One region of the Streptomyces nitrosporeus genome, then DNA from elsewhere that is predicted to be linked to it. Evidence: predicted binding sites of a transcription regulator. Region 1 holds the regulator's gene; the other holds the start of a gene.
The links. Region 1 encodes HspR, which represses chaperone genes until heat shock. Its sites were predicted from a motif close to TTGAGNNNNNNNNNCTCAA; they were not measured.
Positions count from the first base shown of each region.

Region 2: the regulator HspR is predicted to act here: its motif matches at 11,288-11,306, upstream of lon (endopeptidase La).

Region 1 covers NZ_CP023702.1:4,007,761-4,023,266, forward strand. The annotation lists partial or broken gene CP967_RS17830 (TipAS antibiotic-recognition domain-containing protein) at 249-487, shown strand; partial or broken gene CP967_RS35450 (hypothetical protein) at 564-830, opposite strand; tRNA gene CP967_RS17840 (tRNA-OTHER) at 927-1,065, opposite strand; partial or broken gene CP967_RS35240 (DNA-binding protein) at 1,061-1,188, opposite strand; gene CP967_RS17845 (hypothetical protein) at 1,185-1,433, opposite strand; gene CP967_RS17850 (hypothetical protein) at 1,507-2,424, opposite strand; tRNA gene CP967_RS17855 (tRNA-Gly) at 2,684-2,754, opposite strand; gene dcd (dCTP deaminase) at 3,234-3,809, shown strand; gene CP967_RS17865 (phosphoribosyltransferase) at 3,815-4,315, shown strand; gene CP967_RS17870 (Yip1 family protein) at 4,427-5,350, opposite strand; gene CP967_RS17875 ((Fe-S)-binding protein) at 5,661-7,928, opposite strand; gene CP967_RS17880 (sugar transferase) at 8,020-8,706, opposite strand; gene dnaK (molecular chaperone DnaK) at 9,083-10,936, shown strand; gene grpE (nucleotide exchange factor GrpE) at 10,933-11,577, shown strand; gene dnaJ (molecular chaperone DnaJ) at 11,668-12,852, shown strand; gene CP967_RS17900 (heat shock protein transcriptional repressor HspR) at 12,854-13,300, shown strand; gene CP967_RS17905 (LuxR C-terminal-related transcriptional regulator) at 13,391-14,407, opposite strand; gene CP967_RS17910 (helix-turn-helix transcriptional regulator) at 14,568-15,506, opposite strand, start outside.
Region 2 covers NZ_CP023702.1:2,425,787-2,441,292, forward strand. The annotation lists gene CP967_RS10450 (GTP-binding protein) at 84-734, opposite strand; gene CP967_RS10455 (DUF742 domain-containing protein) at 715-1,128, opposite strand; gene CP967_RS10460 (roadblock/LC7 domain-containing protein) at 1,125-1,604, opposite strand; gene CP967_RS10465 (sensor histidine kinase) at 1,601-4,924, opposite strand; gene CP967_RS10470 (protein phosphatase 2C domain-containing protein) at 5,296-6,081, shown strand; gene CP967_RS10475 (MarR family winged helix-turn-helix transcriptional regulator) at 6,176-6,658, opposite strand; gene CP967_RS10480 (lysozyme) at 6,910-7,755, shown strand; gene CP967_RS10485 (polysaccharide deacetylase family protein) at 7,973-8,725, shown strand; gene lon (endopeptidase La) at 8,842-11,265, opposite strand; gene CP967_RS10495 (spermidine synthase family protein) at 11,627-12,307, shown strand; gene CP967_RS10500 (response regulator transcription factor) at 12,542-13,279, shown strand; gene CP967_RS10505 (HAMP domain-containing sensor histidine kinase) at 13,276-14,352, shown strand; gene CP967_RS10510 (multifunctional oxoglutarate decarboxylase/oxoglutarate dehydrogenase thiamine pyrophosphate-binding subunit/dihydrolipoyllysine-residue succinyltransferase subunit) at 14,611-15,506, shown strand, end outside.

The DNA.
Region 1 (15,506 bases):
CCAGAAGCACGGTCCGGTGTGGCGTTCTCGGCCAGCCGTTTCCGGCCCCGTCACCTCCGGCGCAGGTGCATCAGGGCCCACACGGTCCTCCTGGGGCGCGGTGAGGATCAGTGGTTCCGGCCGCTGCTCGGAGCCGAGTCACCCCTTCTCTGCACTTCCTTCACCTCCTCTCCACACGCACCACGGTCCGGCGTGTCCGGAATCCGCCTGCCGCCTTACCCGCCTGCCCGCACCCCGTATCCGGAACCGGCGTTGTCGCCGACGCGCGCCCCGCCCCGCCCTGGCGGCCGGGGGGAGCGGGGCAGGCCGAGACAGCCGCCCGGTACCGGGCCCTGACCCGGCTGCGGGACGTGTCCGCCGAGGAGACCGCGCCATCGGACGCTCCTGCGTGGAGAACGACGCGTGGCACCCCGCGTACGAGGCGATCACACCGGGGCTGGCCGCCTACCAGCGGGACGCCGTCGAGGCGTACGCCGTGACCCGGCTGAACCGACCCGGGACCGGGCCGGACCCCGGCGGGCGCCGGCCCGCGGAGACAGCTCCGGCCCGCCGCACCGCCGGGCTCACCTCGCCCGGCTTCCCGGACGCCGGGCGAGGTGCTGCCCGTTCGTTCTCACGGACGCCGAGCGCGGCTCCGGACGGCACCTCCGGACGAGCACGTCTGCGGGGACATCTCGGCTGACCAGTGTGCGCAGTGTGGGCCACAGGCCGACGAGAAGGCCCCGGTCGAGGTACTGGACCAGGTCGTCGTGCCGGTCCTCGGTCAGAACGATGCGGTAGCGGTTCATTCGCAACCGGGACTGGCCGAGGTCGGACGTGGTCGGTCCCGACCGGCGGCTGTCCTGCCAGTTGCGAAGCCGTCGGCAAAGAAGCTCCCGGCCGTTGGCCTGGGGCTTTTCCATGGAGCGGGTGGGGCTTTTCCACGGAGCGGGTGACGAGAATCGAACTCGCGCTCTGAGCCTGGGAATCAGCGGTGCTTGATTCGCTGGACAGGACCTGAACCGCGGATTCGCGTGGGTCAGGTGGAGGGCCCCGGCCTCCGGAAGCCACAGCTGACCCACGCCCCGATCACCAGGCCGGCGCCCATGCCGTAGAGGACCTGAAGCACGCGAGGATCTTGCGGCCCTACGCGATCCAGGCGGAGCGCCCTTCCGAGTCCAGGACGACGGTTTCGATGCGCTCGCTCACGAGGCGTCCGCGTTATCGGAGGAACCGGCGCCACCGAAGATCTTCGAGCGGGCCTCGGCGAGCTCCTCGTCCCTGAAGGGCCCGTGTTCTTCCTCATGGCGGCGGAGGTCGTCACCCAGGAACTGGTGCCGGATCCGGCGGGCTACGGCCTCCACCACGCAGCCGGAGACGTTGTCCGTGAGCTTGCGGAGCTCCGCCACCTGGCCGCTGGGGAGCGTGACGGCGATGCGAGTCGTCGAGGGCATGAGTTCGAGCATTCTGGAGTATGCGCAGAGGTGCATGACTGCTGCGGAGCTTGAGGTGAGAGGGGTGCGGCAGTCAGGAGAGGAGGATCATGATCAGCCGTCCCGGAATCAGGTACAGGGTGACAGCCGTGCTACCGAGAAGGAACGGCAGCCCGACGAGAACGCGGAGAGGAAGCCAGACGGGGGACCAAGCGCTCAACGCCTTGCCTCCGCCATCCGCCTTCGGTAAGCACCAGACGGTCCGGGAGGGCACGGGGATCGCGGCCCCGCTGCTCGCCCTCTGTATGTGCTCATGCCGTCGGCCGGAAGCGTCGATGGCCACGTAGACGTGTTCATGGGTCCCGTGCCGACCGTATGCCGACTGGACGAACGTCGCCCGTGCCCGATGGCCCTGGCGTATCAAGGCCCACAGATCGACCGATGCGCTGAAGACGAGAAGTGCCGAGAGAAGGGCTACTCCGCCGGCAGTTCCGCCCGCGGTGACGGACAGGATCGCACCCGTCATGTCGCCCACGGACATGAGGGCCGTCGCGTAGCCGAGGAGCAGCACGAACAGTCCGATCAGCCACGGATCGGAAAGGCCGTCCTTGGGGAGCCGGGATGGACCACCAGGCTCTTCGGACGACGTGGCATACGCGCTGGGTAGCAGGGGAGAACCCTCGCGGAGCCGAATCGCATCGGCCGCGCACACGGCTACGAGGCGTTTCGCGCCGCCACGGGGAGCCCAGCTGGCCTCCGTGGTCGACTGCCCGTGGCGCGGGTCGAAGAAGCAGGGGGAAACCGCCTGGAGCACCGGCGAGCCGGCAACACGGGCCTCCAGGTCGACCAGGGCGGTCTGCCCCTCCCGCAGTAGATGCGGAACGATCTTCTTCCGTCTGCGGCTGTGCAAGGCACGAGAAGCGGCGTCGTACGCGTCGAGGGCGCGCTCCCAGTCATCCAGTGCCTTGGGCGGTGTTCCGGGTTTGCCCGGAACAAAGCTGTGCTCGGCCAACACCTCCCCGAAGGCCGTCACTTCGGCCTCAAGCTCCCGCTGCCGATCTCGTCGCCCTGGTCTGAGCACTCCCACCCCCACCACGCGATGCTCCCTGGAGTTTAGGCGCCTCGCGCGCCCGGGGGCGCTGCCTTCCTCGCACTCTTCGCAGAGGCCGTAAGAAGGCCCCCGGCACGCCGGGCCGGAGGCGGTGCAGCGGGTGGGCGGCTTCCTGGGAAGGCAAAAAGGCCCCGGTCGTTGACCAGGGCCTTCATCAAAGAGCGGGTGACGAGAATCGAACTCGCGCTCTGAGCTTGGGAAGCTCATGTTCTACCATTAAACTACACCCGCGAAGCATCCCGCCGTGACGGCGGTGCATCGTCGCACACTCTACCCCATCGCAGGCCCCCGGCGTTCCCGCCGCGGGGTCTGCGTGGTGTGTCCGGGTATGGGTGCCGGGTGGACGCGGTTGGTGGGGAGGGGAGTTGGAGGCGTAGCGTGAGGGGGCGGAGTGCCGCGTGGAGCGGCGTCCTCTTCATCCCCTAATGTGGCGGTCTCGTCCACAGCAGGTTGGGGAAGGGACTTGATGGATCAGATGGAGCGCACCGTCGTCCGCTGTGCCGAAGGGCATGTTTTCGCTACCTCGTCGTTCCCGATGCAGCAGCTCGGGGCCGGCCGGATCGGGCCGGGGAGGTTGCTTCGCTGCCCCCGGTGTGCGCGGTTGAGGCATGCCGTGCCCGTGGAGTCCGGGCAGCGGTAGCAGGTGACGGCAGCAGGCGCGCGGGCGGTCCGGTTGGGGCGGGCTCGCGCGTTCTGCGTATCCTCGGGGCGTGCTTCTCTCAGACAAGGACATCCGGGCCGAGATCGACGCCGGACGTGTACGCATTGATCCGTTCGATGCGTCGATGATTCAGCCATCGAGCATCGATGTGCGGCTCGACCGCTATTTCCGGGTGTTCGAGAACCACCGCTATCCGCACATCGACCCCGCGGTCGAGCAGACGGACCTGACCCGCACGGTCGAGCCGGAGGGGGACGACGCCTTCATCCTGCACCCCGGGGAATTCGTGCTGGCGTCGACGTACGAGGTCATCTCGCTCCCCGACGACCTGGCGTCGCGGCTGGAGGGGAAGAGTTCGCTGGGCCGGCTCGGGCTGGTGACGCATTCGACGGCCGGGTTCATCGACCCCGGGTTCTCCGGGCACGTGACCCTTGAGCTGTCGAATCTCGCGACGCTGCCGATAAAGCTGTGGCCCGGGATGAAGATCGGGCAGCTGTGCATGTTCCGGCTGAGCTCGCCTTCCGAGTTCCCGTACGGTTCCGAGCGGTACGGGTCGCGGTACCAGGGGCAGCGAGGGCCGACCGCCTCGCGTTCGTACATGAACTTCCATCGGACTCAGGTGTGATCGGTATGGCTGGTGAGGAACGGGAGAACCTGACGTACGACGCCTTCGGGCATGCCGTGCGTGAGCTGGCGCAGACGGTGGCCGACGACGGCTACGTGCCGGACGTGGTACTGAGCATCGCGCGCGGCGGGGTGTTCGTCGCCGGTGGTCTGGCCTACGCGCTGGACTGCAAGAACATCCACCTGGTGAATGTCGAGTTCTACACCGGGGTGGGGACCACCCTGGAGATGCCGGTCATGCTGGCGCCGGTACCGAACGCGATCGACTTCACCGAGAAGAAGGTCCTCATCGCCGACGACGTCGCCGACACCGGTAAGACGCTGAAGCTGGTCCGCGACTTCTGTATCGACCATGTCGCCGAGGTCCGCAGCGCGGTCATCTACGAGAAGCCGCATTCGCTCGTGAAATGCGAGTACGTGTGGAAGAAGACCGACCAGTGGATCAACTTCCCCTGGAGTGTGGAGAAGCCCGTCGTGCGCCGGCAGGGGCAGGTCCTGGATTCCTGACCGGCCGGGACGGCGTCACGCCCGGACGGTACGAAGGCCCCGGAACCGCGAAAAGCGGTTCCGGGGCCCTTTCACGCGGTACGGATGTCGCCGGTGTGGTCGGACCGGGCGTCAGATCGTGCCCAGCTTGATGATCGAGAGCAGGGCGACCAGCTGGATCGCGGAGGCGCCCAGCGCCTTCGGCCACGGCAGGTCGTGCGACTTGCTCACCATCGAGGTGAACAGCGCTCCGGCCGCCAGCCAGGTCACCCAGCCGAGGATCTGCACCAGGGCGTTCTCGCCGCCCAGGAACAGGGCGAAGACCAGCCGGGGCGCGTCCGTGACCGACATGATGAGCATGGACAGGCCCACGGTCGGCTGCCAGGAGCCCGTGCCGCCGAGCTGGCGGGCCAGGGTGTGGGTGACGGCACCGAGGACCAGGCCGCCGATGACGAAACCGATCCCCGTGACGATCACGTACGGGGCCGCGGTGGAGACCTCCGCGTGGATCGCCTCGTCACGTGCCTGGTCGAAGCCGAACAGCGCGAGCAGGCCGTAGACGAACGTGACGACGAGCGCGGGACCCCAGACCGGGTAGTCGCGCATCTGCCAGAACGTCGGCCCGGGGCGCAGCACCAGGCCGCTCAGCAGCTGCTTCCAGGGCAGCCGCGGGCCCGAGGGCTGTGCGGGGGCCTGGCCGGCCTGGTAGGTGCTGCCGTCGCCGTACGGGTCCTCGTTGATGCTGAACGCCTGGGTGTGCCCGGGGGCGTTGGCGTACGGGTCGTGGTGGGGCGGGGGCTGCGGGCTGGTGTACGGGTCGCCGAAGTACTCCGGCTCCCCGTGGCCGCCGCCGTGCCCCTGTCCCTGCTGCCTCCCGTGCCCGCCCGTGTACGGAGCGCCCTGGGGGCCGCCGTAGGGTGCGCCGCCCCCGGCCGGAGGCCATGCCTGCCGGCCGTACGGCGGCGAGGGTGCCTGCGCGCCGTACGGAGGTTGCTGCTGCGGGTGTTGTTGCGGTGTGCGGTTGTCCCGGCCGCGTCCGATCCTGAATCCAGCCACCCGTCGAACGTACCTGGTCCATGCGGGTGAGGGGCGGGGCCCCGGCGAACAGGGGCGCCATTGCGGCCTAGCTGTGACATCCCCTAAGGGAGACCCCTGGCGGGCTTTCCCCACCCCGGTCCTCCGGTGTGCTCCCCGCCCCGGTCCTCCGGTGTACTTTCCGCCCCGGCTCCCGGTGCTTCCTGTCCGCGCTCTCCGGTGCCCCTGCCCCGGCCCCCCGTCCCGGCCCCGGCCCCCGGACACACGGAAGCGGCCGGTCCTGCCCCCGAGGCAGGTCCGGCCGCTTCCGGTCACGGCGCCGGTGCGATCCCTACTTCACGGGTTCGGGCTCCGGCACGCCGGCGTCCTCGGTGTCGCCCGCGGGGTCGGCGGGGGTCTTCACGGAGTCCAGGAGGAGCTGTGAGACGTCGACGACCTGGACCGACTCCTTGGCCTTGCCGTCGTTCTTCTTGCCGTTGACCGAGTCGGTCAGCATGACGAGGCAGAACGGGCAGGCGGTGGAGACGATGTCCGGGTTGAGGGAGAGGGCCTCGTCGACGCGCTCGTTGTTGATGCGCTTGCCGATCCGCTCCTCCATCCACATCCGGGCGCCGCCGGCGCCGCAGCAGAAGCCGCGCTCCTTGTGGCGGTGCATCTCCTCGTTCCGCAGGCCCGGGACCTTCGCGATGATCTCGCGCGGAGGCGTGTAGATCTTGTTGTGGCGGCCCAGGTAGCAGGGGTCGTGGTAGGTGATCAGACCCTCGACCGGGGTCACCGGGACCAGCTTGCCCTCGTCCACCAGGTGCTGGAGCAGCTGGGTGTGGTGGATGACCTCGTACTCGCCGCCGAGCTGCGGGTACTCGTTGGCGATGGTGTTGAAGCAGTGCGGGCAGGTCGCGACGATCTTCTTCGACGACTTCGGCTTCTTCGTCTCCGGCTCGTCGTCATCCTCGCCGAACGCCATGTTCAGCATGGCGACGTTCTCCTGGCCGAGCTGCTGGAACAGCGGCTCGTTGCCGAGGCGGCGGGCGGAGTCACCGGTGCACTTCTCGTCGCCGCCCATGATCGCGAACTTGACGCCCGCGATGTGCAGGAGCTCCGCGAAGGCCTTCGTGGTCTTCTTCGCCCGGTCCTCCAGGGCGCCGGCGCAGCCGACCCAGTACAGGTAGTCGACCTCGCTGAGGTCCTCGACGTCCTTGCCGACGATCGGGACCTCGAAGTCGACCTCCTTGGTCCACTCGACGCGCTGCTTCTTGGCCAGCCCCCAGGGGTTGCCCTTCTTCTCCAGGTTCTTGAGCATCGTGCCCGCCTCGGACGGGAACGAGGACTCGATCATGACCTGGTAGCGGCGCATGTCGACGATGTGGTCGACGTGCTCGATGTCGACCGGGCACTGCTCGACGCAGGCGCCGCAGGTGGTGCAGGACCACAGGACGTCCGGGTCGATGACGCCGTTCTCCTCGGCCGTGCCGATCAGCGGGCGCTCGGCCTCCGCGAGGGCGGCGGCGGGGACGTCCTTCAGGGCCTCGGCCGGGGCCTTCTCCTCACCCTCCATGTCCTTGCCGCCGCCGGCCAGCAGGTAGGGGGCCTTGGCGTGCGCGTGGTCGCGCAGCGACATGATCAGCAGCTTGGGGGAGAGCGGCTTGCCGGTGTTCCAGGCGGGGCACTGCGACTGGCAGCGGCCGCACTCGGTGCACGTGGAGAAGTCGAGGATGCCCTTCCAGGAGAACTGCTCGACCTGGGAGACACCGAAGACGGCGTCCTCGGCCGGGTCCTCCCAGTCGATCTCCTTGCCGCCCGTGGTCATGGGCTGCAGCGCGCCGAGCGCGACCTCTCCGTCGGCGTTCCGCTTGAACCAGATGTTCGGGAAGCCGAGGAAGCGGTGCCAGGCGACACCCATGTTGGTGTTGAGCGAGACGGTGATCATCCAGATCAGCGAGGTGCCGATCTTGATCATCGCGGTGAGGTAGATCAGGTTCTGCAGGGTGCCGAGCGAGAGGCCCTTGAAGGCGAGGACCAGCGGATACGAGACGAAGTACGAGGCCTCGTAGCCCTCGACGTGGTGGATGGCGCCCTCGAGGCCGCGCAGGGCCAGGATCGCCAGGCCGATGACCAGGATGACGTACTCGACGAAGTACGCCTGCCAGGCCTTGGAGCCGGCGAAGCGGGACTTGCGGCCGGCCCGGGAGGGCAGGTTGAGCAGTCGGATGGCCATCAGCGTGACGATGCCGAGCACCGTCATGATGCCGATGAACTCGATGTACATCTCGAACGGCAGCCAGTCGCCGACGACCGGCAGCATCCAGTCGGCCTGGAAGAGCTGTCCGTACGCCTGGAGCAGCGTCGGCGGCAGGGTCAGGAAGCCGATGGCGACGAACCAGTGGGCGAAGCCGACGATCCCCCACCGGTTCATCCGGGTGTGGCCGAGGAACTCCTTGACCAGGGTGATCGTTCGCTGCTTCGGGTTGTCGGTGCGACTGCCTGCCGGCACCGGCTGCCCGATACGGACGAACCGGTAGATCTGCGCGACGGCTCGGGCGATGAGCGCAACGCCGACGACGGTCAGCACCAGCGACACGATGATCGCGGCGAGTTGCATTGGGGGCTCCTCGGGCCTGCGAGGGTGGGATCCAGCGCGTACAAGGGATTACTAAGCAGTAACTTAGTTAGTCTGTGCTGACACTATCCACTTATTCCGCCCCGCTGTAGCCGGGCAGGCGGTGATCTGTGTCGCTCAGGCGAGCCTTCCCCGGACGGATCGCCCGCAGGCCCTCGCGCAGTCGGAGATGCGCGGTCCGCGCGAGAATCGCCAGGTCCAGTCCTGTTCCATGATGCTCTGCGTAGTGCGCGTCCAGCAGAGCGGGTTCGTCCCAGGGCATCCGGGAGCGGGCGCGGACCTGTGACAGGCCCGTCCAGCCGGGGCGCAGTTCCTGCCGCCGGGCGCCGGTCACCGGGCCGCGCAGCGCCGGATGGCCGGGCCGCAGCGGCGGCGGGCCGACCAGGGAGAGGTCCCCGCGGACGACGTGGGGCAGCCGGGACAGCAGGTCGAGCCGGAACCGCCTGGTCCGCAGCGACCGCAGCTCGAAGGGGCGGCCGCCGAGACCGATCCGCGTCTCCCGGCGCAGCACGCCTCCCCGGGTCCACGGCGGCCGCAGGGCGAGGGCCAGGGCGGCGAGGGCGAGCGCGGGGGCGGCGGCCAGGAGCAGCAGCGAGCCGAGGGTCAGGTCCAGGGCGCGCTTCGCGGTCACGGCCGCGAAGCGGGCGGCGACCGCCTCGGTGGCGCGCGCCGCGGCCAGGCGTACCGCGGCCGTGAGCGCCGCCACCGGGCGGACCGCCGCCGGATGCGCCGCCGCCGGACGGACCGCCACCGGGCGCATCGCGGTCCGGCGTGCCGTGAACGGGTCCGCCGTCCATCTCCTTCGTGCCACGGTCCGCGCCGCCGTCCGCTTCGGGTTCCGCATCGCACCTGCCCGGGGATCCGTGACGTTCCTTATGACCGTCTCGCCTGAATTTGTGACAGAACGATCCCATGATGCGAAGGTGGGTGGGGGCGTGTGACGCGAGCCACTCCCCGGGTGTCGCGGGGAAGGCGCCGGAGGCGCGGTCGCGCGGCCGATTTTCAGGAGTCCCCGCAGGTGGGGTCAGGTCCGAGCAGTTAAGTTGAGCGTAATTGACTCAGGTCCTTTGACTCCGGTGGACGTGTGATGCATCCTTGAGTCAGATCCACTCAAGTAGTCAGTTGGAGGAATCGAAATGGCACGTGCGGTCGGCATCGACCTGGGCACGACTAACTCCGTCGTCAGCGTTCTCGAAGGCGGCGAGCCCACCGTCATCACCAACGCCGAAGGCGCCAGGACCACGCCGTCCGTCGTCGCCTTCGCGAAGAACGGCGAGGTCCTCGTCGGAGAGGTCGCCAAGCGCCAGGCGGTCACGAACGTCGACAGGACGATCCGTTCGGTCAAGCGCCACATGGGCACCGACTGGAAGATCGAGCTCGACGGCAAGAACTTCAACCCGCAGCAGATGAGCGCCTTCATCCTGCAGAAGCTGAAGCGCGACGCCGAGGCGTACCTGGGCGAGAAGGTCACCGACGCGGTGATCACCGTCCCGGCGTACTTCAACGACTCCGAGCGTCAGGCGACGAAGGAGGCCGGTGAGATCGCGGGCCTCAACGTCCTGCGCATCGTCAACGAGCCGACGGCCGCCGCCCTCGCGTACGGCCTCGACAAGGACGACCAGACGATCCTCGTCTTCGACCTCGGCGGCGGCACCTTCGACGTGTCGCTCCTGGAGATCGGTGACGGCGTCGTCGAGGTGAAGGCCACCAACGGCGACAACCACCTCGGTGGTGACGACTGGGACCAGCGGGTCGTCGACTACCTGGTGAAGCAGTTCGCCAACGGGCACGGCGTGGACCTGTCCAAGGACAAGATGGCTCTCCAGCGTCTCCGCGAGGCTGCGGAGAAGGCGAAGATCGAGCTCTCGTCCTCGACCGAGACCACGATCAACCTGCCCTACATCACGGCGTCGGCCGAAGGCCCGCTGCACCTGGACGAGAAGCTCACGCGCTCGCAGTTCCAGCAGCTGACCGCCGACCTGCTGGACCGGTGCAAGACGCCGTTCCACAACGTCGTCAAGGACGCGGGCATCCAGCTCTCCGAGATCGACCACGTCGTCCTCGTCGGTGGCTCGACCCGTATGCCGGCCGTCGCCGAGCTCGTCAAGGAGCTGACCGGCGGCCAGGAGGCCAACAAGGGCGTGAACCCGGACGAGGTCGTCGCCATCGGCGCCTCGCTCCAGGCCGGTGTCCTCAAGGGCGAGGTCAAGGACGTCCTGCTCCTCGACGTCACCCCGCTGTCCCTCGGCATCGAGACCAAGGGCGGCATCATGACCAAGCTCATCGAGCGCAACACCACGATCCCGACCAAGCGCTCCGAGATCTTCACGACGGCCGAGGACAACCAGCCGTCCGTGCAGATCCAGGTCTACCAGGGCGAGCGCGAGATCGCGGCGTACAACAAGAAGCTCGGGATGTTCGAGCTGACCGGTCTGCCGCCGGCCCCGCGCGGGGTGCCGCAGATCGAGGTCGCCTTCGACATCGACGCCAACGGCATCATGCACGTCGCCGCCAAGGACCTCGGCACCGGCAAGGAGCAGAAGATGACCGTCACCGGCGGCTCCTCGCTGCCGAAGGACGAGGTCAACCGGATGCGCGAAGAGGCCGAGAAGTACGCCGAGGAGGACCACGCCCGCCGCGAGGCCGCCGAGTCGCGCAACCAGGGCGAGCAGCTCGTCTACCAGACCGAGAAGTTCCTCAAGGACAACGAGGACAAGGTCCCCGGTGACGTGAAGACGGAGGTGGAGACCGCGCTCACCGAGCTGAAGGAGAAGCTCAAGGGCGAGGACACCGCCGAGATCCGCACGGCCACCGAGAAGGTCGCGGCCGTCTCCCAGAAGCTGGGCCAGGCGATGTACGCCAACTCCCAGGCCGAAGGTGCCGCGCCGGGCGCGGATGCCGCGGGCGGCGCCCAGGGCAAGGCCGACGACGACGTCGTCGACGCCGAGATCGTGGACGACGAGAAGGACTCGAAGGGCGGTGCGGCGTGACCGAGGAGACTCCGGGCTTCGACGAGAAGCCCGACGTCCCCTCCGGCTCCGACGACGCCGAGCCGAAGGCCGACACCCCCTCCGAGGAGGAGGCGTCGGCCCCGGCCGGGGACGAACAGCGGACAGTCGCCCTGACGGCGGAGCTGGACCAGGTGCGTACGGCGCTCAGCGAGCGGACGGCGGACCTCCAGCGGCTCCAGGCCGAGTACCAGAACTACCGGCGCCGGGTGGAGCGCGACCGGGTGACGGTCAAGGAGGTCGCGGTCGCGAACCTCCTGAGCGAGCTCCTGCCCGTGCTCGACGACGTCGGCCGGGCGCGGGAGCACGGCGAGCTGGTCGGCGGCTTCAAGTCGGTGGCCGAGTCGCTGGAGACCGTGGTCGCGAAGCTGGGCCTCCAGCAGTTCGGCAAGGAGGGCGAGCCCTTCGACCCGACGATCCACGAGGCCCTGATGCACAGCTACGCGCCGGACGTCACCGAGACGACCTGCGTGGCCATCCTGCAGCCGGGATACCGGATCGGGGAGCGCACCATCCGCCCCGCGCGGGTGGCCGTGGCCGAGCCGCAGCCGGGCGCCGCGCCCGCGGCGGCCAAGGAAGAGAAGAAGGACGACGAGGAGAGCGGTGGCACCGAGGAGGTCTGACATCAGGTCGGATCGCGGTGCACACCGACGGGGCGTGCGGCCGGCCACGGGGCCGGCCGCACGGCCGATCGTCCGGGAGGAGGGACGTCGATGAGCACGAAGGACTTCGTCGAGAAGGACTACTACAAGGTCCTCGGCGTCCCCAAGGACGCCACCGACGCCGAGGTGAAGAAGGCGTACCGGAAGCTCGCCCGCGAGTACCACCCGGACGCCAACAAGGGGGACGCGAAGGCGGAGGAGCGCTTCAAGGAGATCTCCGAGGCCAACGACATCCTCGGTGACCCCAAGAAGCGCAAGGAGTACGACGAGGCGCGCGCCCTCTTCGGCAGCGGAGGCTTCCGGGCGGGTCCCGGCGGCGCGGGCGGCAACTTCAACTTCGACCTGGGCGACCTCTTCGGGGGCGGCGCGCCGGGCGGCGGCCAGGGCAGTGCCGGCGGGTTCGGCGGCGGCGGTCTGGGCGACGTCTTCGGCGGCCTGTTCAACCGAGGCGGCGGGGGCACCCGTGTCCAGCCGCGCCGGGGACAGGACATCGAGTCCGAGGTGACGCTCAGCTTCACCGAGGCGGTCGACGGGGCCACGGTCCCGCTCCGGATGTCCAGCCAGGCGCCCTGCAAGGCATGTTCGGGCACCGGCGACAAGAACGGCACCCCCAGGGTCTGCCCGACCTGTGTCGGTACCGGCCAGGTGTCCCGCGGCACCGGCGGCGGCTTCTCGCTCACCGACCCCTGTGTGGACTGCAAGGGCCGGGGCCTCATCGCCCAGGACCCCTGCGACGTCTGCAAGGGGAGCGGCCGGGCGAAGTCGGCCCGCACCATGCAGGTCAGGATCCCCGCCGGGGTGCTCGACGGCCAGCGGATCCGGCTGCGCGGCAAGGGCAGCCCGGGCGAGCGCGGCGGCCCGGCCGGCGACCTCTACGTCGTCGTCCACGTCGACGCCCACCCCGTCTTCGGCCGCAAGGGCGACAACCTCACCGTCACCGTGCCCGTCACCTTCGTGGAGGCGGCGCTCGGCGGCGAGGTGAAGGTCCCGACACTGGGCGGACCGCCCGTCACCCTGAAACTCCCCGCCGGCACGCCGAACGGGCGTACGATGCGGGCCCGCGGCAAGGGCGCCGTACGCAAGGACGGCACCCGGGGCGACCTGCTCGTCACGGTCGAGGTGGCCGTCCCCAGGGACCTCGGTGCCGACGCACAGGACGCGCTGGAGGCCTACCGCGAGGCGACCGCGGGGGAGGACCCGCGGGCGGAGCTGTTCCAGGCCGCGAAGGGAGCTTGAGATGGACGGCCGCCGACGTAACCCGTACCAGCTGACCGACGACTCACCCGTGTACGTGATCTCGATCGCGGCCCAGCTCTCGGGCCTGCACCCGCAGACGCTGCGGCAGTACGACCGCCTCGGCCTGGTCTCGCCCGACCGTACGGCCGGGCGTGGCCGGCGCTACTCGGCCCGCGACATCGAACTGCTGCGCACGGTGCAGCAGCTGTCGCAGGACGAGGGGATCAACCTGGCGGGCATCAAGCGCATCATCGAGCTGGAGAACCAGGTCGCGGCCCTCCAGCAGCGCGTCGCCGAGCTCTCGGCGGCGGTGGACGGCGCGGCCGTGGCCATGCAGCAGCGCGAGGCCCAGGTGCACGCCTCCTACCGGCGGGACCTGGTGCCCTACCAGAGCGCCCAGCAGACGAGCGCGCTGGTGGTCTGGCGTCCCAAGCGGCCCAAGGACTGAGCGCCCCGGACCAGGGGCCGGTCCGGCTCGCGGAGGCCGGACAGCGGCCCGTGGGACGCGCTCACGGCCGTCCGTGCCCGCCTTCGGGGCTCACGCCCCGGGGGCGGGTTCCTGCGTGGTCGCCTGCCCCGCCCCCCTGGAGCCCGCGTCGGCGATGCCCGACCGCACGAGGAGCGCCCCCAGGTGGGTGCGGCTGTGGGCGCCGAGGGTCTGCATCAGCTTGGAGATGTGCGCGCGGCAGGTGCGCACGCTGATGCCCAGCTTCCGGGCCACCACGTCGTCGACGTGCCCCTCGACGAGGAGGCGGGCGATGCTCTGCTGGACCGCGGTCACCGGGGCGCCCGGGGCCGACGCGGGGAGCTGCTGGGTGTACGGGGTGGCCTGTTCCCAGAGGACCTCGTAGACCCGGGTGAGATAGCGGACCAGCGCCGGGTGCCGGATCTCCAGGGCCACCTCGTCACCGGGCGCGGCCGGGATGTAGGCCACCTCGCGGTCGAAGATGATCAGGCGGTCGACGGTCTGCTCCACCGTCCGCACCTGGAGGCGGCCGGCCGGGATCTGCGCCACGTAGTCCCGCAGCCCCGGGCTGTAGCGGGCGGGGTGCTGGTAGAGGTGGCGCATCCGGGCGCCGCCCGCGAGGGCGGACCGGGCGTTCTCCAGCCCCTGCACCAGATTGTGGGTGAGCCGGTTGCCGCCGGGCTGCGCGGTCAGGACCTCGTCCCTGGCGCGTGCGGAGGCCTCCCGGAGCACGGAGACGATCAGCGGCCGGCCCTCCAGCACGGTGATCGCGAAGTTGGGGTCCTCGCGGGCGACCGTGGACAGCGGTGCCAGGGCGCCGGTCAGGGCCGCGGTGAGCCGGATGCGCTCGTCTATCTCCCGGGTGATCGGCTGCAGCAGATGCGCCAGGGCCGCGGACGGGGGGACGGGGCGGAGCCACGCGGAGTCGGCCGGATCGGGGTGGACGAGGGCCATCTCCAGCAGGCACGGAGCGGAGGAGAGGTCGGCGCGCGGGACGCGTCCGGCGCGCAGCGCCTGCTCGTACAGGCGGATCGCCTCGTCGCAGAGCTCTCGGTTCCCGTGCGGATGGGCAGGGTTTGCCGCGACCATGTCGATTTGGGGACCCCCCACTTCTGGCACTGCAACAAGATGACGGTGGCGGAAGCCTAACGGCGGGGGGAGGGTGGACGTGCGGACCGAGGGCGTCCGCCACCGCGGGGCGGTGGCGCCAGGACGTCCGGGCCCGCCCCGCCGTGCCCGACGGCCCGGGTCAGTCCCGCTCCAGGATTCCTGACTGCGCGATCAGGTAACCGAGTTGGGCCCGGCTGTTGCTGCCGAGCGCGGCATTGAGTTTGGCGACGTGTGCGCGGCAGGTGCGTACATTCATGCCGAGGCGGCGGGCGATGGAATCGTCGACATGTCCCTCGACGAGCAGTTGGGCTATGGAACGCTGAACTCCGCTGATACCGAGGGTGGTCGGGGTGTATTTGATCTCCTCGAGCAGCGGAGCGGCCCTGGCCCAGAGTTGCTCGAATACCTTCGCGAGATATTCGACGAGCCCTGAATGGCGGAGTTCCAGGGCTATTTGCCGGTCGTCGGTCGCGGGTATGAAGGCGACCGTGCGATCGAAGATGATCAGCCGTTCTATCAGTTCCTCGAGTGTGCGGATCTCCACGTTCTCGTCCGCGATGCGTTCCGCGTACGCGAGCGTGCTGGGGCTGTGCCGCGCGGTGTGCTGGTAGAGCGTGCGGATGCGTACCCCGCGGTCCACGACCGAGAGGCCCCGCTCCAGGGCCTCGCTGAGGCGGTCCTCGCTCCGGCCGCCGCCGGGCTGCACCGTGAGGACCTCGCTTCGGCACTCCGCCGTGGCGAGGTCCAGGGCCGCGTTGATCCGGTTGGCGCCTTCGAGGACCGTGATGGCGTGGGTGGTCGGCGGATCCTGGGCACTGATGTCCATGAAGGGCTCGAAGGACTCGGTGAGCTGGACCGAGCGGCGCCGGCGTTCCTGGATCTCGCGTTCGAGGGGGTGCAGGTGCTTCGCCAGCGCGGCGGACGGCGGGACGGGACGCAGCCATTCCGGATCGTCGGGATCGGGGTGCAGCAGGGCGAAGTCGATCAGGCACGGAGCCGACGCGACCTCGGCGCGGGTGATGCGCCCGGACCGCAGCGCTCCCGCGTAGAGGCGGCCTCCCTCCTCGCACAGTTCGGT
Region 2 (15,506 bases), 1.6 Mb from region 1:
CGGTTCTCCGTTACGTGGACGTGGGTGCGGGGGGGGCACGCGAGAGGGCACGCGTCCGGTGGAACGTGCCCGGGGCGCGTTCTCTACGCGGGGGTGACGTCGAGAGCGTGGCCCACCAGGGCGAGCAGTGATTCGACGACGGTGATCCTCTTGCGCGCGTCCATGATCACAACCGGTACGTGCGGCGGGACCGTCAGGGCCTCCCTCACGTCCTCCTCGGCGTAACCGGGCGTCCCCTCGAAGTGGTTGACGGCCACGATGTACGGCAGTCCGCAGCTCTCGAAGTAGTCCAGGGCCGCGAAGCAGTCGGCGAGACGGCGGGTGTCGGCCAGTACGACCGCGCCGATCGCCCCGCGCACCAGGTCGTCCCACATGAACCAGAAACGCTGCTGGCCCGGGGTGCCGAAGACGTACAGCACCAGGTCGTCGTCGAGGGTGAGCCGGCCGAAGTCCATCGCGACGGTCGTGGTGACCTTGTCCGGGGTGGCGGAGAGGTCGTCCGTCGCCTCGCTGGCCTGGGTCATCAGCGCTTCGGTCTGGAGCGGGGTTATCTCCGAGACCGAACCCACGAACGTCGTCTTGCCCACGCCGAATCCGCCCGCGACCACGATCTTGGTCGCGGTGGGCGCACGGGTGTGGTCGAGCTGCCAGGCCTGCACCGACTCGTCGGCCTGGTCCCGGGGCCCCGGCCGGCGCGGGGCGAAGAGCGGCGCCTCAGAGACGGCGGAGTCCATTGAGCACCCTTTCGAGCAGTGCGCGGTCGGGCTGGCCGGTGCCGTGACCGGTCCCGTACACGCGGATCTTTCCCTGGTCGGCCAAGTCGCTGAGCAGCACCCGGACCACACCGAGCGGCATCTTGAGCAGGGCCGAGATCTCCGCGACCGTACGCATACGGCGGCAGAGTTCGACGATGGCGCGGAGCTCCGGCATGACGCGCGAGGCGAGGTTGCCGTTGGTCAGCTCACGGCGCTCCTCGGGTGCCTCCAGCGCGGCGACGAACGTCTCGACCAGCAGGACGTGGCCGAAGCGGGTACGGCCACCGGTGAGGGAGTACGGGCGTACTCGCGCGGCCTTGCGGTCGGCTCCCCGGACGGGGAGCCTGCGGGCGGGTTCGGCGGCTGACGTCACTGGGCGCTCTCCATCGATTTGCGCAGCTCACTGCGGAGTTCGGGGGTGAGTACGTGTCCGGCCCGGCCCACGAAGAGCGCCATGTGGTAGGCGACGACGCTCATGTCGCAGTCGGGGGTGGCGTGCACACCGAGGAGGGAGCCGTCGCTGATCGACATGACGAAGACACTGCCCTCGTCCATCGCGACCATCGTCTGCTTCACGGCTCCGCCGTCCATCAGCCGGGCGGCGCCGACGGTCAGCGAGCCGATGCCCGAGACGATGGTGGCGAGATCGGCGCTGGAGCCTCTCGGACCCCGCTCCTGCCCCGCGGCCCTGGCCGTGGTGAGACCGGGATCGGAGGAGAGCAGCATCAGGCCGTCGGACGAGACGACGGTGACCGAGTGGACCCCTGGCACCTCCTCCACGAGATTGCTCAGCAACCAGTGAAGGTTCCGGGCCTCGGTACTCAGCCCGAATGTGCTGGGCGCAGTCAACTGCGTGCCTCCTCGACTGTGTCCCCCGTCTCATCGGTGTGTGAAGTGGTCTCGGTGAGCTCGGCCTCCACATCGCGCCGGCCGTCCTTCGCGCCCTGGTGGAAGCCGCCGAGCCTGCGGCGCAGGGCTTCCTTGTCCAGCGTCCCCTTGCGCTCGGAGGCCGGTGCGGTGGCCGGTGCGGTGATCCTGGGGGTCCGCTTGGGCAGGCCCTTGTCCGTGAGGCGTTCCGGCGAGGGCGCCGGGTCGGGCACCTCCTCGCCCAGCCCCGAACCGGGGGCCGGCCTGGGCGGCAGCGCCGGGGGCGCGGCGGTGGGCTGCCGGGGTCCGCGGTCCTCGGCGGCGGGCTGCGCGGTGGCCGCGGCGTCCGTGGGGGCGGCGGGGCCACCGGGAGCCGGGACGGCGGCGGACGCCGGGGCGGGCCCGGCGGCGGGGCCCTTGCCGGTCCCTTCGCCAGAACCTTCGCCGGCACCTTCGTCGGTGGCCCGTTCGTGACGGTCCGGGCCGATGGCGTACGGGTCCGGGACGCGCTGCGGCGAGGGCATCCGGACCTGCATGGTGGTCTCGGAGTCCGACTCGACCGGCCGCGAGGGGGACGGCGACGGAGAGGGGGACGGCACCTGGGCTGCCGGTGCCCCGGGGGCCGGGGCCTCGGGGGACGCGGTCTCCGGTGCCCCGGCTTCCGGCGCCTCGGGGGAGACGGTCTCCGGGACCTCGGCTTCCGGTGCCTCGGAGGCCGGGGCCTCGGGTGCTTCGGGAGCGGAGGCTTCCGCGACGGGCGCCTCCGGCACGGCGGGTTCCGGCGTCCCCGTGCCGGGCCCGGCCACCGGTGCGGGCCCGGTCGTCACCGTGGCCCCGGGCGCCCCAGCGTCCGGGGCGGCTGCCGCGCCGGTGGCGTCCGGTACGGCGGAACCGGTGTCCGAGGCTGCGGGGGCGGCGGCACCGGATCCGGGGGCCGTCCCGGTCTCCGTACCCGCTTCCACGGCCGAGCGTTCCGCGATCGTGCGTTCCGCGGCGGCGATCAGCGGATCCGGGTCCTGGGTCTGGTTCTGGTCCTGGGACCCGGCCTGGTCCTGGTCCTGGGACCCGGCCTGGTCCTGGCCCTGGTCCGGTTCCTGGTCGGCCGAACGGGGCGGCAGAGCGTTGGAGTTGGCCTCGGCGACCGATCCCGGCAGGTTCAGGGTGGGCGCGTCCCCAGACATCCTGACCGGCGGCGGGGAAGCAGCGGGCGGCGCCTCGGGCAGCAGGGCCTGGGGGATGACGACGACAGCGGCCACCCCGTTCCCCTTCTGCTCGCGCAACTGCACCCGTACGCCGTGGCGCGCGGCGAGCAGCGAGGTCACCTGGAGCCCCAGTCCCGCTCCGTCCGCCGCCTGTTCGCCGGCCTCGAAGGAGGCCGGGTCGGCCAGCCTGGCGTTGAGTTCGGCCATCCGGACCGCCGACATGCCGATGCCCTCGTCCTGCACGGAGAGCATCACCTCGCCGGTCTCCAGCAGCCAGCCGGACAGCTCGACGCGGGAGTCCGGGGGTGAGAAGGAGGTGGCGTTCTCCAGGAGTTCGGCCACCAGGTGGCTCAGGTCGTCGGCGGCGAAACCGGCGATCTGCGCGTGCGGCGGCAGGGCCTGGATGGTGACCCGCTCGTACCGTTCGATCTCGCTGACCGCGGCGCGCGCCACGTCCACCAGCGGAATCGGGCCGACGTGCCCCTGGCCGTGGTCGGCGCCCGCGAGGACCAGCATGTTCTCGCTGTGGCGCCGCATGACGGTGGCCATGTGGTCCAGTTTGAAGAGCGTGGCGAGGCGGTCCGGGTCCTGTTCGCGCTCCTCCAGCCCCTCGATGACGCCCAGCTGGCGCTCGACCAGGCCGAGGGTGCGCAGCGACAGGTTGACGAAGGTGTGGTGGACGGTGTTCTTCAGCCGCTCCAGCTGCTCGGTCAGCTCCGCCACGTGCTCCTGGAGCTCCTCGCGCCGGAGTGCGAGTGCCTCGCGATCGGCGATCAGCTCGCCGCGCTCCGCCTCCAGGGTCTCCAGCCGTCCGGTGGTGCCGTGGTGCAGACCGTGCAGTTTGCCGTGCAGGGCGTTGATGGACCGTACGACCTGGGCGAACTCGTCGTTGCGTCCCGTGTAGCGGACCGGCTCGGCGGTCTCGGGCTCGGCGGCGATCCGGGCCGCGCCGATCCTGAGGACGGCCAGCGGCTGGGTGAGGGTGCGGGCCACGGCAGTGGAGACCCCGACGGCGATCAGCAGGCAGCCGCCGAGCAGGGCGAGCCGGAGCTCCAGGGCGGTGACGTCGTCGTCCCGCAGCTGTTCCAGGCGCTCGACCCGGGCGGTCCCGAGCGCGGACTCGGCGCCGCGCATCCGGTCGATCCGGGCGGAGAGGGCCGCTTCGACCTTCTTCGGGGCGGACCGGCGGTCCGCGTCGGACAGTTCGGGGCGGTCGGTGAGCCGGGTGAGGTACTTCTCCGCGGTGTTGACCTCGGAACCGGTGACCGTGGAGGCGAATCTGTCCCGGGCGGCCGGCTTCGCGGCCTGGTCGAACTCGGCGAGGGCGGCCAGCTCCCGTACACGGCTCTGCTGGGCGGCGGCGCTCAGCTCGTCGCGGGTCCGGTCGCCTTCGCCGTCGCTCCCGTCCTGGGGCTGCACGGGCAGACCGGTGAACGGATCGGTCTGCGGGGCCGCGGGTTCGGTGCCGGGGACCGCGAGGGCCGCCAGGAGCAGTCCGCGGGTCGCGGACGCCTGCTCCACCGCGTTACCGAGGGCGAGCGGGGCGCGGGTGGCGTCGGCGGCCCGCGGCGGGGTCTTCTCCGCCAGCTCGTCGGCGAGGTCGTGCAGCTTGGCGATGACGTCGGAGTACGCCTGGAAGGCTTCCAGCGCCGAACCCTTGCCGGTCAGGGCCTCACGGCGGAGCGACGGGACGGTGGAGAGGTCCCGGCGCAGCGAGGCGGGCGCCGCCGGGCTGATCTCGGCCACCTGCTGGTCGACCCGTTCGGCGGCGTCCGAGGAGCCGTTCTCACGGTCCTCCTCGCGGCCGGCCGCGATGTGCGCGATGACCTGGTCGCGTTCGTCGGCGAGGGAGTGCGCGAGGGTGATCGCCTGCTGGTTCAGCTCGGCGAGCGTGACCAGCCGCTGGGACTCGTTGAGGTCGGAGGAGGCACCGAGGGCCGCCGGAGCACCCGCGGCGATCACGGTGATCCCGACGACGGCGACGCCGGCGACCAGCCGGCTGCGCACCCGTACGGTCCGCTTGCCCGCACCCACGGCCGGAGGCGTCGCCTCGGGTCCGTCGAGCGTGCTGTCCTTGCTCCGAGGCCGCTTCTTCTGCACCGGTGCTCGCAATCTTGACTCGTCCACCCTTGAAGCAGAGATGACGCACGGTCACGTGCAATGGGCACCCCGCCCCGTTATGCGCCGTACGTCTTCCGACCATTCCAGCGCTTTTGGGAGGGGAGCGCGCATCAACGGCTCCGCCACTCGAACGAGTGAACATCACTCCCGAGACGGCGAACAAGTCTCCCCAGAGCCGCCGTCAGCCATGCATGGCGGCCCAGGTGGAACTTCCGCCCCTGCTTTGGCAGGATGCCCGCCCGCACGTCCGCGGAGCCCCGCCCTCCGCCCGGCGGCCTGTTCTGACCTGGTGGTACAGGCCAACACCCGCATCGTGCAGGCCCCGTGAAGGCATCGTGCAGACTGGCCCGATGCGCATCGAAGTCGCCACCGAGCCCGGCAGGCCGGAACACCCCAACGAGGACTGGGCCTCCGCGTCCGTCCCGGCATCCGGCCTGGGTGGTGTCCTCGTCGTACTCGACGGTGTCACGCCGCCGCAGGGGGACGACGGCTGTGTGCACTCGGTGCCCTGGTTCACCACACGACTCGGCGGGACACTGGCCGAACTGTCCGCTTCGCGCCGGGATCTGACCCTGGCGGAGGTCCTCGCCCTGTCCATCCGGCACACCGCCGACGCACACCGCTCCACGTGTGACCTTTCTCACGTACGAACGCCTCAGGCGACGGTGGTCCTCGCGCGGTGGGACGCCTCACGTGTCGAGCACCTGGTGCTCTCCGACTCGGTCCTGCTCCTCCAGGCACCGGACGGCACGGTCCGGCCGGTCCTGGACGACCGCCTCGACCGCCTTCCGCCGGGCACGCTGGCCACCGAGGCGATCGCGGACGCCCGGGCGCGGAACAAGGAGGGCGGCTTCTTCACCGCCGCGGCCGACCCCCGGGTGGTCTCGCGCGCGGTGACCGGCGAGAGCCCCCGCTCCCGGGTGCGGGCGCTGGCGGCGCTGACCGACGGCGCGAGCCGCTGGACCCAGATGTTCGAGGAGGGCGACTGGTCCGCCGCGTTCGCGCTGCTGCGCGAGGAGGGCCCCCAGGGGCTGATCGACCGCGTGCGGGAACTGGAACGGGCGGACACCGGGCGGGTGTTCCTGCGCCGCGGCAAACAGCACGACGACGCCACGGCGGTCCTCGCCGAGCTGTAGGCGGCCGGGGCGGGCGAAGGCCCCGGGCGGACAGGCACCGGAAGGGCGGAGGCGCGGCGGGGCGGAGGCGGCCGGGCCGGGGACGGCGGCTCCCTCAGCTCTCCGCCCGTGCGTTCAAGTGGTGCAGCAGGCGGGCCAGTTCCGCCACCTCCGTACGGTCCCAGTCCGCCAGCTTGCTGGCGTACCGCAACCGCCGGGCGTCACGGACCCGCCGGAAGCGGGCCAGCCCCTCGCCGGTCAGCCGGACGAGCGAGACCCGCCCGTCGGCCGGGTCACTCTCACGGGACACCAGACCGAGCTCCTCCAGGGCGCGCAGCTGCCGGCTCATGGTCGCCCTGCCGACACCGAAGTAGGCGGCGAGGTCCGTGGGGCGCTGCCGGTCCGCCGACTCCAGGCGGACGAGCAGCCCGTAGGCACCTGGCTCCAGGTCGGGATGGACCTCGCGGGCCATCTCCCCGGAATTGGCCCGCGCCCGGCGCAGGAAGACCGCCAACTCGCGCTCCAGCTCCAGGAATTCCTGGTCCACCCCGCTCCGGCCCGTCGCGCCGGGTTCACTCCCGCTTCCGCTCCCGTGCACGTCAGCACCCCTCGTACGCTTTCGGGCCGATGAAAGTTTCCGTCCACCGCGGCCATCACCGCAGCTCGGCCAGTATTTCGCAGGAGTAGACCTTAGGCGGAGCCCGGGCCCTCTTCCGCAAGGGCTGTCTACGTGCGTAGAGTCGAAATGCCGAGGTGGCATGTCCACACCATGGCGCACGCCGTTCAGGAGTGTCCCGCACCCGCTCCTGGGTCATGAGCTCCCCCCACCGAGCCTTCGGAGGCATCCAGATGCCCGTGCACAGATCCGGAACCGCAAAGACGCTCCGCCCGCGCCTCGCCGCCGCGGGCACGCTCCTCTCCGCCCTCGCCCTGCTGCTCACCCTCCCCGGGGCGGCGTCGGCGGCCGACAGCTCCGTCATCCCCGAGCGGGGTACGGCGAGGATGGGCCAGGGCGTCATCGCCCATGACGGCCAGAAGGGCGGCGCCGCGCCCATAGGCACCGCCGCCGTCCAGACCGAAGGGGTGGACGTCAGCAGCCACCAGGGCAACGTCGCCTGGTCGACGCTGTGGAACAGCGGCGTGAAGTGGGCCTATGTGAAGGCCACCGAGGGGACCTACTACAAGAACACCTACTTCGCGCAGCAGTACAACGGGTCGTACAACGTCGGGATGATCCGCGGCAGCTACCACTTCGCCACCCCGGACACCACCAGCGGCGCGGCCCAGGCCAACTACTTCGTGGACAACGGCGGCGGCTGGTCCAGGGACGGCAAGACCCTGCCCGGCGTGCTGGACATCGAGTGGAACCCGTACGGAGCGCAGTGCTACGGCAAGACCCAGGCCGGCATGGTGGCCTGGATCCGCGACTTCGTGAACACCTACAAGGCGCGCACGGGCCGGGACGCGGTGATCTACACCGCGACCAGCTGGTGGACGACCTGCACCGGCAACAACGCGAGCTTCGGCACCACCAACCCGCTCTGGGTGGCCCGCTACAACACCACCGTCGGCGAACTCCCGGCCGGCTGGGGCTTCTACACGATGTGGCAGTACACCTCGTCCGGTCCCACCGTCGGCGACCACAACCGCTTCAACGGCGCACTGGACCGCGTCCAGGCCCTCGCGAACGGCTGAGGAGACCCGCGGGCGGCGATCCCCCCGCACCCGCCGGGCCCCGGTGACCGCCCCACGGTCACCGGGGCCCGGCCGCGTCCGGCCCGGCCGCGCCATCCGCCAGTGGCGCACCGCCACCCCGCTATGCATCATGTGTATACGCTCTATGTATAGTCACGGCGTGCCGCGCCACGGGGGTGCGGACCGGTTCCGGGAGTGACGTGCTGTGCCCAGAGAGATGACGCCGCGCGGTCGCAGGTTGACCGCCGCGCTTGTGACGGTCCTCACCTTCGCGCTGGCCGGCTGCACGATGGAGACGACCGCCCCCGGCGCGGCACGGGGCGACGCCGCGTCCGACGCCAAGGGCGAGTTCGGGCCGGTGGACTGCCGCGAGGCGAAGTGCATCGCGCTGACCTTCGACGCGGGTCCGGGCGAGGACACCCCGCGGCTCCTGGACATCCTCAAGGAGGAGAAGGTCCCGGCGACGTTCTTCCTGCTGGGCAAGAAGCACGTGCTCAAGTACCCCGAGGTGGTGCGCCGCATCGCGGCGGAGGGGCACGAGGTCGCCAACCACACCTGGACCCACCGGATCCTGACGGACCACGAGCCGGAGGAGATCCGGGCCGAGCTGGAGAGGACCCAGCTGGCGATAGAGGAGATCACCGGGAAGAAGCCCCGGCTGATGCGCCCGCCGCAGGGCCGCACCGACGACACCGTCTCCCGGATCAGCAAGGAGCTCGGGCTCTCCCAGGTCCTGTGGAGCGCGACCGCCAAGGACTACTCCACCGAGGACCCGGCGCTGATACGGAGGCGGATCCTCGACCAGGCGGACAAGGACGGGATCATCCTCCTGCACGACATCTACAGGGGGACGGTCCCTGCGGTACCCGGCATCATCGGCACGCTGAAGGAACGCGGCTACACCTTCGTGACCGTCCCCCAGCTGATGGCCCCCGCCGAGCCGGTACCGGGCACGGTCTACCGCCCCTGAGCCCCGCCGGGGCCCCGGGCCGGCCGGCACACGCGACGGCCCGCCCTCCCCTCCGGGAGGAACGGGCCGCCCGTACCGGCCGTGCGCGGGGTGCCGCGCCCGTCACCGCGTGGCGCCTACGCCGCGGCCGGGATCCTGTCCCCCGCCGTGGCCGGGGCGAGGGCGATCTCCAGCACCTGGCGGACATCGGTCACCGGGTGCACCTCCAGGGTGTCGAGGACCTCGGCCGGGACGTCGTCCAGGTCGGCCTCGTTCCGCTTGGGGATCACCACGGTGGTGATCCCGGCCCGGTGGGCGGCGAGCAGCTTCTGCTTCAGGCCGCCGATCGGCAGCACCCGCCCGGTCAGCGAGACCTCGCCGGTCATCGCCACGTCCGTGCGGACCAGCCTCCCGGAGAGCAGCGAGGCCAGCGCCGTCGTCATGGTGATACCGGCGCTCGGGCCGTCCTTGGGGACCGCGCCCGCCGGGAAGTGGATGTGCGCTCCCCGGTCCTTGAGGTCGGCGACCGGAAGCTCCAGCTCCGCACCGTGCGACCGCAGGAAGCTCAGGGCGATCTGCGCGCTCTCCTTCATGACGTCGCCGAGCTGGCCGGTCAGGGTCAGCCCGGACGCCCCGGTCTCCGGATCGGCCAGCGACGCCTCGACGTACAGCACGTCGCCGCCGGCGCCGGTGACCGCCAGCCCGGTGGCCACGCCCGGCACCGCGGTACGGCGCTCGGCCGGGTCCTGGGCGGACTCGGGTACGTGGTGGGGCCGCCCGATCAGCCCCCGCAGGTCGACCTCGGTCACCGTGAACGGCAGCTCGCGGTCGCCGAGTTCGTGCTGGGCCGCGATCTTGCGGAGCAGCCGGGCGACGGCCCGCTCCAGGTTGCGCACGCCCGCCTCGCGGGTGTACTCGCCGGCCAGCTTGCGCAGCGCCGGCTCGTCCAGGGTGACCTCGTCCGCCTCCAGGCCGGCCCGCTCCAGCTGGCGCGGGAGCAGGTGGTCACGGGCGATGACGACCTTCTCGTCCTCGGTGTAGCCGTCCAGCCGGACCAGCTCCATGCGGTCGAGCAGGGCCTCCGGGATGGCTTCGAGGACGTTGGCGGTGGCCAGGAAGACGACGTCGCTGAGGTCGAGGTCGACCTCCAGGTAGTGGTCGCGGAAGGTGTGGTTCTGGGCGGGGTCGAGCACTTCGAGCAGGGCGGCGGCGGGGTCGCCGCGGAAGTCGGAGCCGACCTTGTCGATCTCGTCCAGCAGGATGACCGGGTTCATCGAACCGGCCTCCTTGACCGCCCGCACGATACGGCCGGGCAGCGCGCCGACGTACGTACGCCGGTGGCCGCGGATCTCCGCCTCGTCCCGGACACCGCCGAGCGCGACCCGCACGAACTCACGGCCCATGGCGTGCGCGACGCTCTCGCCGAGCGAGGTCTTCCCGACGCCGGGCGGGCCGACCAGGGCCAGCACCGCGCCGCCGCGCCGGCCGCCGACGACACCCATCCCCCGGTCGGCACGCCGCTTGCGCACCGCGAGGTACTCGGTGATGCGCTCCTTCACGTCCGTCAGCCCCGCGTGCTCGGCGTCCAGGACCTCTTGGGCGCCCCTGATGTCGTAGGCGTCCTCGGTCCGCTTCGTCCAGGGGAGTTCGAGGACGGTGTCCAGCCAGGTCCTGATCCAGGAGCCCTCGGGGCTCTGGTCGGAGGCGCGCTCCAGCTTCTCGACCTCCTTGAGCGCGGCCTCACGGACGTGCGCGGGCAGATCGGCGGCCTCGACGCGGGCCCGGTAGTCGTCGCCCTCGCCCTCCGGGTCGCCGTTGAGCTCGGCCAGCTCCTTGCGCACCGCCTCCATCTGGCGGCGCAGCAGGAACTCGCGCTGCTGCTTGTCGACGCCCTCCTGGACGTCCTTGGCGATGGACTCGGCCACGTCCTGTTCGGCGAGGTGTTCGCCGAGCCACTGGATGGCCAGCTTCAGCCGGGCGACCGGGTCGGAGGTCTCCAGCAGCTGCACCTTCTGGGCGGTGGTCAGGAAGGGCGAGTACCCGGAGTTGTCGGCGAGGGCGGAGACGTCCTCGATCTGCTGGACCCGGTCGACGACCTGCCAGGCCCCGCGCTTCTTCAGCCAGCTGGTGGCGAGCGCCTTGTACTCCTTGACCAGCTCGGCGACGGAACCGGGCAGGGGGTCGGGCACGGCGGCGCCGGTCCTGGTGCCCTCCACCCACAGCGCGTTCCCCGGCCCGCTGGTCCCGGCGCCGATCCGCACCCGGTCCCGGGCCCGGATGAGCGCGCCGGGGTCACCGTCCGAGAGCCGGCCGACCTGCTCGACGGTGCCGAGCACCCCGGTCCCGGTGTAGTTCCCGTCGATGCGCGGCACCAGCAGCACCTCGGGCTTGCCGCCCTCCGGCCGCGCGACGGCCTGGGCGGCCTCCACGGCGGCGCGCACCTCCGGGTCGGACAGGTCGAGCGGGACCACCATTCCCGGCAGGACGACCTCGTCGTCGAGAGGCAGCACGGGCAGGGCGATCGGCTCGAAAGCCTCGGACGTGTGGGACTCGGCAGTCATGATCTCCCCTTCGGCAGACAAGTTGAGCTATGCCGACTCAATGCTTGTGAGCCCCGGAATGTTCCCCACCCCGTGTTCGCTCTCAGCGATCACAGGTCCTCACCCCCGCACGAGGCCCCGCACCCCCTCCGCACACGCTTCCGTACGAGGCCCCGCAGGACCGCGCACCCCGGTCCGCCGCTCCCAGGGCAGCGCCGGGCGCGGTCCCGGCATTCCCGGACCCCGCGCCGGCGGGCGGCCCGAAGGGGACATGAGCCCGGCCGCCGGGCGGGCGGCGGAAAAGGCGCGGCCCGGAGGGCCGGTCCCGGAGAGGATGGGCGGACGACGACAGCCGCACGACCGGAGACCGGAGACCGCACTGATGCCCGCCACGGACGCCCGCACCCCCGTCACCCTCGACCGGCACGAAGGGCCCTACGGAGAGGTGGTGCTGCGGGAGCGCGGCGGCCACTTCGAGATCATCGCCAACGGGTGCTTCCTGATGGACACCTCCGACGGACGGTCCGAGCGCCTGCTGGTCGACGCGGCGCTGGCCGCGCTGCCCGGCGGGCGCCCGGAGCCCGCCCTGCTCATCGGCGGCCTGGGGGTCGGCTTCTCCCTGGTGCGCGCCGCCGGCTCCCGCTGGGGCAGGATCGTGGTCGTCGAACGGGAGCAGGCCGTCGTCGACTGGCACCTGGAGGGCCCGCTGGCCCGGATCTCCGAAGCCGCCCTCGCCGACCCGCGTACGGAGATCCTCCGCACAGACCTCGTCGCCCACCTCCACACCACTACGGAGCGTTACGACGCTCTGTGTCTGGACATCGACAACGGGCCCGACTGGACGGTCACCGAGGACAACGGAAGTCTCTATTCCGCCACCGGTCTGGCGGCCTGCCGGGCCCGTCTGACGCCCGGCGGGGTGCTCGCCGTGTGGTCCGCACAGCCTTCCGCCGCGTTCGAGGAAGCACTGCGGAATGCCGGGTTCCACGCGGTACGGACCGAAGAAGTAGCCGTTGCCCGAGGTGTTCCGGACGTGGTCCATCTCGCACTGCGCGGGGACTGAACCCCCTCCCCGTACGCACGGTCCCGCTCTCCCGCCGCGAAAGCGCCGTACGGGTGCCGGGCGGCCCCCTCCGCGGGGGCCGCTCCCGCGGACCGGACAACACCCTGCGTAGCCGAGAGCCCTCTTCTCCCCTTACGCTGCTGAGCGGTACAGGGGCTGTGACCCACGAAATCCACGAGCGAAAACCGTGTCCCGGGGGGAATGGCCTCCGCGAGAACGGGCAGGGGCGGGGCGATGGAACAGACACACACCACCCACAACGGCGTCGCGGCCACCCCCGGGGCCCAGCGCCGGGTCCTGGTGGTCGAGGACGACGCGACGATCGTCGATGCCGTCTCCGCCCGTCTGCGGGCCGAGGGCTTTCTGGTGCAGACCGCACTGGACGGGCCCGCGGCCGTGGACGCGGCCGAGGCATGGCAGCCGGACCTGATGGTGCTCGACATCATGCTTCCCGGCTTCGACGGCCTGGAGGTCTGCCGCCGGGTGCAGGCCCAGCGGCCGGTGCCGGTGCTGATGCTCACCGCACGGGACGACGAGACCGACATGCTGGTCGGGCTCGGGGTCGGCGCCGACGACTACATGACGAAGCCGTTCTCCATGCGCGAGCTGGCCGCGCGGGTGCACGTCCTGCTGCGGCGGGTCGAGCGCGCGGCGCTGGCCGCCGTGACGCCGCGCAGCGGCATCCTCCGGCTCGGCGAGCTGGAGATCGACCACGCGCAGCGCCGGGTCCGGGTGCGCGCCGACGACGTCCACCTCACGCCGACCGAGTTCGACCTGCTGGTCTGCCTGGCCAACACCCCCCGGGCGGTGCTCTCCCGGGAGCAGCTGCTGGCCGAGGTGTGGGACTGGGCCGACGCGTCCGGCACGCGCACCGTCGACAGCCACATCAAGGCGCTGCGCCGGAAGATCGGCGCCGAGCGCATCCGTACCGTGCACGGTGTCGGCTACGCCCTGGAGACCCCCGCGCCATGACCCGGCCCGGTTCCGGACTGCGGCCCTTCTCCATCAAGGCGAAACTCGGCACACTCGTCGTGATCTCGGTGTTCATCACCACGGGTCTGCTGATCGTCGCCCTGCGGACCCGGACCGAGTTCCGGTTCATCACGGTGTTCTCGGTGATCGCGACCCTGCTGATCACCCAGTTCGTGGCCCACGGCCTGACCGCGCCGCTGGACGAGATGCGGGCGGTGGCCCGGTCCATCTCGCACGGCGACTACACGCGGCGGGTGAGCGGCGCGGGGCGCCGCGACGAACTCGGGGACCTCGCCCGGACGATCAACCGCATGGCGGACGACCTGGAGGCGGAGGACCGGCACCGCAAGGAGCTGGTGGCCAACGTCTCCCACGAGCTGCGCACCCCGATCGCCGCGCTCAGAGCCGTGCTGGAGAACGTGGTGGACGGGGTGTCCTCCGCCGATCCCGAGACGATGCGCACCGCCCTGAAACAGACGGAGCGGCTCGGCGGCCTCGTGGAGACCCTGCTGGACCTCTCCCGCCTGGACAACGGCGTGGTGGCGCTGAAGGCCCGCCGCTTCGAGGTGTGGCCGTACCTGTCGGGCGTACTGAAGGAGGCCAACCTCGCGGCCTCGCAGCGCCGGCTCTCCTCGGGCTCCGGCAACCACTCCCGCACGGACGTGCACCTCCACCTCGACGTGTCACCGCCCGAACTGACGGCCTACGCGGACGCGGAACGCCTGCACCAGGTGGTCGCCAACCTCATCGACAACGCCGTCAAGCACAGTCCGCCGCACGGCAGGGTGACGGTGCTGGCGCGGCGCGGGGCCTGCCCCGAGTCGCTGGAGCTGGAGGTCGTCGACGAGGGGCCGGGCATCCCGGAGGCCGAGCGCCACCGGGTCTTCGAGCGCTTCAACCGGGGGCAGGTCCCGTCCCCGCACGGCCCCGGCAGCGACGGCGGCACCGGTCTGGGCCTCGCCATCGCCCGCTGGGCCGTGGATCTGCACGGCGGACGCATCGGAGTGGCCGAATCCGCTCGGGGTTGCCGGATCCAGGTCACTCTTCCAGGGAATCCACAGCTCCGCGGTTGACCGACGGTCCGAACCGGAGGCCCAAGTTCTCCCTTCTGACCAGGGAGGAGATACGGTCCAAGGGGCCGAACCTCGGCCTCGCGTACCGAAGCACGGCGGAACCCCGCTTGTTTCCCGCCATTTCGCGCACCGAAACCTGGCTTCCAATGTGATGTGCACGACGAAGACCAGGCCGGGCCTGCACGTAACGGCTTGGGAGGCGTAGCCTTGATTTCCGCTGTCCATCACCTTGTGAAGCGGAAGAGGGCGGTTGCCGCCGTGTCGTCTCAGTCCCCCAGTAACTCAAGCATCTCGACCGATCAAGAAGCTGGCTCCGGGTCCAACCCGGCGGCCGCGTTCGGCCCCAATGAGTGGCTCGTCGACGAGATCTACCAGCAGTACCTCCAGGATCCCAATTCGGTCGACCGCGCCTGGTGGGACTTCTTCGCCGACTACAAGCCGGGCACGTCCGGCACGGCGGACAAGCCCGTCCCCACGGTCCCGGTGACCCCGGCTCCGACCGCGACCCCCGCAGCCCCGGCCGCCGCCGCACCGGCGAAGGCCCCGGCGCCCGCGCCCGCCGCACCCGTGAAGGCGGCCCCGCCGGCCGCCGCCGCCCCGGCGAAGCCGGCTCCCGCGAAGGCAGCCCCCGCGAAGCCGGCCGAGGCCGCGCCCGCTCCGGCGGCGAAGGCCGACGCCTCCACCGAGGCCCCGGCCGGCCCCGAGTACGTGACGCTGCGCGGCCCGTCCGCGGCCGTGGCGAAGAACATGAACGCCTCGCTGGAGCTGCCGACGGCCACGTCCGTCCGCGCCGTCCCGGTGAAGCTGCTGTTCGACAACCGCATCGTCATCAACAACCACCTCAAGCGCGCCCGCGGCGGGAAGATCTCCTTCACGCACCTCATCGGGTACGCCATGGTGCAGGCCCTCAAGGCCATGCCGTCGATGAACTACTCCTTCGCGGTCAAGGACGGCAAGCCGACCCTGGTCAAGCCGGAGCACGTCAACCTCGGCCTGGCCATCGACCTGGTGAAGCCGAACGGCGACCGCCAGCTCGTCGTCGCGGCCATCAAGAAGGCCGAGACCCTCAACTTCTTCGAGTTCTGGCAGGCCTACGAGGACATCGTCCGCCGTGCCCGCGTCGGCAAGCTGGGGATGGACGACTTCACCGGCGT